DNA from 2 places in the Brenneria goodwinii genome. Region 1 is predicted to be linked to the other one. Evidence: predicted binding sites of a transcription regulator. Region 1 holds the regulator's gene; the other holds the start of a gene.

Region 1 (2,486 bases):
GAGTTCTCTCGTCTTAACCTTGAATACGCCATCATGTCCAAGCGCAAGCTGAACCTGCTGGTGACGGAAAAAATTGTTGAAGGTTGGGACGATCCGCGTATGCCGACGATTTCCGGCTTGCGCCGCCGTGGCTACAGCGCCGCGTCTATCCGTGAGTTTTGTTACCGCATCGGGGTAACCAAGCAGGATAACAACGTTGAAATGGCGGCGCTGGAGTCCTGCGTACGCGACGATCTGAATGAAAATGCGCCGCGCGCCATGGCGGTGCTCGATCCGGTAAAACTGGTAATTGAAAACCTTCCTTTAGGTCATGAAGAGTGGGTTACGATGCCAAACCATCCGAATAAACCGGAAATGGGCACGCGTCAGGTGGCGTTCAGCCGTGAAGTTTATATCGATCGCGCTGATTTTCGTGAGTCGGCCAATAAGCAATACAAGCGTCTGGTGTTGGGTAAGGAAGTTCGTCTGCGTAATGCCTATGTGATTAAGGCGGAACATATTGATAAAGACGATCAGGACAATATCACAACCATCTACTGTAGCTATGATCCGGATACTTTAAGTAAAGATCCGGCCGATGGCCGTAAAGTAAAAGGCGTTATTCACTGGGTGTCCGTGACGCACGGCCTGCCGGCGGAGTTCCGTCTGTATGATCGTTTGTTCGGCGTTGCCAACCCCGGGGCGGCGGACGATTTCCTGTCGACCATCAATCCGGAATCACTGAAAGTGACCCATGGCTTCGTTGAAGCAAGTCTGGCGCAGGCTGAAGCGGAAAAAGCGTATCAGTTTGAGCGTGAAGGCTATTTCTGTGCCGATCGCGTTTATTCCAGTCCACAGCATCTGGTATTTAACCGTACGGTGGGCTTGCGGGACACCTGGGTAGGATAAGCGTAGGGGTTTGTGCAGGTAAAAGAAAAATAAAACCGCCTCGGCGGTTTTATTTTATGCGGTAGATTTATCTTTTTGCGTCGTGCAGGGTTTCGTCTTCACGGCAATCCCCTCCACTACAATGGCCATACAGATACAAACTGTGGTTGGTCAGTTTGATGTTGTGTCTTTCCGCGATTTCGCGCTGGCGTGCTTCGATATACTCATCACGGAACTCAATGACTTTGCCACAATCCAGGCAAATCAGATGGTCATGATGATGTTGTTGTGTCAGTTCGAAAACTGATTTTCCGCCTTCAAAATTGTGGCGGGTAACGATACCAGCATCATCAAACTGATTCAGTACGCGGTAGACGGTCGCCAAACCAATCTCTTCGCCCATATCAATCAGTTTCTTATATAAATCTTCCGCACTGACGTGGTGGCACTCCGGGTCCTGCAATACTTCCAGAATTTTTAGTCTTGGAAGAGTGACTTTCAGGCCGGCCTTCTTTAATGCGGTGTTATTGTCAGTCATGCGGATTTAGTCCTGTTGCTTACTTATCAATGGAGGCTATCTAGCCTATGACATCGGTCGGCTCAAAAATGCAATAGCGTCTCAATTATAGAACCGTGCATACAAAATGAAAACAATGAAATGTTAACAATATTATTTCCACACACAATATGGATGTACCATGCAATCCATTGTTGGTAGTGGGGTACACCAAAACGAATGCACATAACCGATGTGGGTATTGTACATACTTATAGGAAGAAGTTAGAAAAATGTATCAATCTTTACGAGAGGTTTTTTCTATTAATCCGGCTCTGACAGGAACACTATCAGAGCCGGAAAATCGTCTTAGCCGACCAGTTCTTTCAGATTCAGCTCTTCGCTGATCTGTTTCACCCAGGCGGTGACACGCTCATTGGTCAGTTCGGGCTGACGATCTTCGTCGATGGTCAAACCAACGAAGTGCTTATCATCAACCAGACCTTTAGAGGCTTCAAAGTAATATCCTTCCGTCGGCCAATGTCCGACGATAGTCGCCCCGCGCGGTTCAATAATATCGCGGATGGTGCCCATCGCGTCACAGAAGTACTCGGCATAGTCTTCCTGATCGCCGCAGCCAAACAGGGCAACCAGTTTGCCGGTAAAGTCTATTTCTTCCAGCGTAGGGAAAAAGTCATCCCAGTCGCATTGGGCCTCCCCGTAGTACCAGGTCGGGATACCCAACAGCAAAATATCGAAAGCTTCAAGATCTTCTTTACTGCTTTTGGCGATGTCATGAACTTCGGCAACGTCTGGTCCCAGTTGTTGCTGGATGGTCTTGGCAATGTTCTCGGTATTGCCGGTGTCACTGCCAAAGAAAATTCCTATGAGTGCCATGAATTGAATAACCTCTTGATTCTTAATGATATGGAGCAGTCTTTTACCCACTTATCGGCTAATAATAACAGACACGCACTGCATGAGAAACTCGTATCGGTAAGGATAAGTAAATCGCGGCATGAATTTTGTCGTCGTCCATTTACTGAATTGAGCCGCCCATGATCTGTCCATGTTTATATCCTTTAGTCACATTCCGAATGAATCAATAAAGCTTATGTTTATG
Region 2 (2,486 bases), 2.5 Mb from region 1:
GCGTCAGCATGGTGCTTTGCGTCAGTTCGACGTTGTCCTCGGCGAACAGCGAGAAGATTTGCGCATCGATATTGCTGTCGCGGTTGTTGCTGGCATAGCCCTCAATAGCGCCGATCGCCGAGATGTCATAGGACGTGGAGGCCGGATCCTTCATGCGCTGATCCGATACCTCCATGCCGAGGGTGGCGGTCTGGTTGAAATACGCCTCAAACGGGATATTCACCTCGCTATGGCCGGTCAGGGTATCCAGCTTGATGGTCCGGTATTCGTTCGGAGCTGTGGTATCGAAGATCCCTTCAACCCCGCCCGCCAGCCCTTCCGCAATGCGGGTATTATGCGTACGCTCATATTGCAGATAGGAAGTGGAACTGACGCCGTTATCCCAATAGCCGCGATGGGTTACGGCGAAGTTCTGCCGGTACATACGATTGGTTTCACGACCATAATTACCGACCACCAGCGCATTGCTGTTGGTATTCTGGGTATCACCCGCGTAGATGTTGCCCTGACGGCTGACGCCGGCCTCAAACTCCAGCGACTGCTGTTCGGTGATATCCCAGCGCAACAGCGCGTTGAGATCCTTGTTGCGTACTCCCTCGCGGCCAGCCGGCACGGAGCTGGCGTAGCTGCCTGTCCGCTCCGATTTATACGCTTCATTGATATCGCGGGCGTCCGCCTGCGTCTTGTTGAGATTACCGTACAGGCGCAGGCTCAGGTTATCGGTCAGGCCGCCCATCAAGCTGAAATCGGTGCGCTTGGTCGCCCCTTCCGACTTATGCTGCGGCGCGTTGAAATAGGTGTTCCAACTGCCATGCCACTCCTGCGTCGGCTGCTTGGTGATGATATTCACCACCCCGCCCGCCGCGCCGTTACCGTAACGGGCCGCCGCCGGACCGCGCAGCACTTCGATGCGATCCACCAGATCCGCCGGCACCCAGTTGGCGTCGCCGCGGGTGTCGCGCTCGCCGCGCCAGCCATAACGCACGGAATTGCGGCTGGAAACCGGTTTGCCGTCCACCAGAATCAGCGTATTTTCCGGCCCCATGCCGCGGATATCGATCTGACGATTATTCCCGCGCTGACCGCTGGTGGAGTTTCCGGTAAGATTCACCCCCGGCATGGTGCGGATCAGTTCAGACAGATCGTTGGCCGGCGGACGTTTACTGATATCCTCCGCGGTGATCGTCGATACGCCCGGCGCCTGACGCGTTTGCTCAGCGGCGGTCACCACGATAGTGTCAGAAGAATCAGATGCCGTGTCCTGCTGGGTTTGCTGGGTGGCGGCCGCCGGCGTCTCGGCTCCTGTCATCAAAGGCATGGCCGCACAGCTCAACCCGATAAACGTCGCCAGGTAGTGACGTGGTGGTAATCTCATCATTTAAAATCGCCCTGTAGAATCATAATTTGAAAGACCGCGGATGTTGACAGGGGCAAGCGCTGACAGGCTTCATTTATTGCCGTAAACGGCGTCCATACTTTGTGGAGACAAGCCTGTCGTATCATTGGGCGGCTATCGAACAGAAATACATCAGCGACGGTTCAAGTAACCCCGCTATCTGTTGCGAAAACCGCTCACGCGGACAAAAATTCCCGCCCGCGCCTTACCGACCGTCAACAAAAAATGCTACTGAGAAGTATTTGCATTACCTGTTTTGGTCAGTCATTGTTACATTTGTTTTTTAGGGCTGGTTTTGCGTAAACAGCAAATTGTTTTGCGAGAACGGCAAAATGGCGGACGATAACCAGACAATGTAAGGGGATATCATGCAAAATCATGTGCCGTCATCGAAATCGATTTATAAGAGTCACATCGTCCAGCAGTCAAGTCTGGTCTCAAATGACTACCGTCTGCTTGGACCGAGATTGATCGACGATACTCCCGTACTGTTTGGCAATTTCGATGTGATACAACTGAATCGCGATCTGATTTTGCATACGGCGGATGTAATCAACCTGCACAACATGAAGACGCAGAGCGTGCTGAATGGGGCGATCAAACTGGCGATTGTGGTAAACGGCGTCGCGCATATTACCTATGATGAAAAGCTGTTACATCTGGGAAATCACCAGCCGGCGTCGCTGATTTCACTGACCGAGCCCACGCAATTCAGCCGTAACGGCAAACGAGATGAATACGAACGCACCGTTTCGCTCACCTTTAGCCGGGAATGGCTATACGGTAACCTGCTGGATAGCGTCGACGACTGGCAAGCTATTTATAACTTCACACAGACCCATCTTTCCACCCATTTATGGACGCCTTCGCGTCAGGCGCTGGCCATCGCCTGGCAGATTCTGAATGCAGGCCCCTGCCATACGCCTCTACAGCGTCTGTATCTGGAAAGCCAGTGCATGATGTTGATTATTGAAGCCTTCGATTCACTTACCCGCCACGCGATACAGGATAAAAGCGCGCCCGGCGTCAACTTGCGCACTCATCACCGCATCCAGCAGGTCAGGGATATGCTGGAAAGCGGAAGCGCCGA

What was found. The regulator Fur, encoded in region 1, represses iron uptake genes when iron is present. The targets are predictions, from matches to a motif close to ATAATAATGAGAACNACTATCAA.
Region 2: ACN28R_RS23355 (TonB-dependent siderophore receptor) is a predicted target of Fur. The motif match lies at 1,622-1,644, and genes of this name have one in related genera.

What each region holds. Positions count from the first base shown of each region.
Region 1 covers NZ_CP014137.1:2,747,269-2,749,754, reverse strand. The annotation lists gene glnS (glutamine--tRNA ligase) at 1-888, shown strand, start outside; gene fur (ferric iron uptake transcriptional regulator) at 956-1,405, opposite strand; gene fldA (flavodoxin FldA) at 1,733-2,260, opposite strand.
Region 2 covers NZ_CP014137.1:5,265,530-5,268,015, reverse strand. The annotation lists gene ACN28R_RS23355 (TonB-dependent siderophore receptor) at 1-1,375, opposite strand, end outside; gene ACN28R_RS23350 (helix-turn-helix transcriptional regulator) at 1,765-2,486, shown strand, end outside.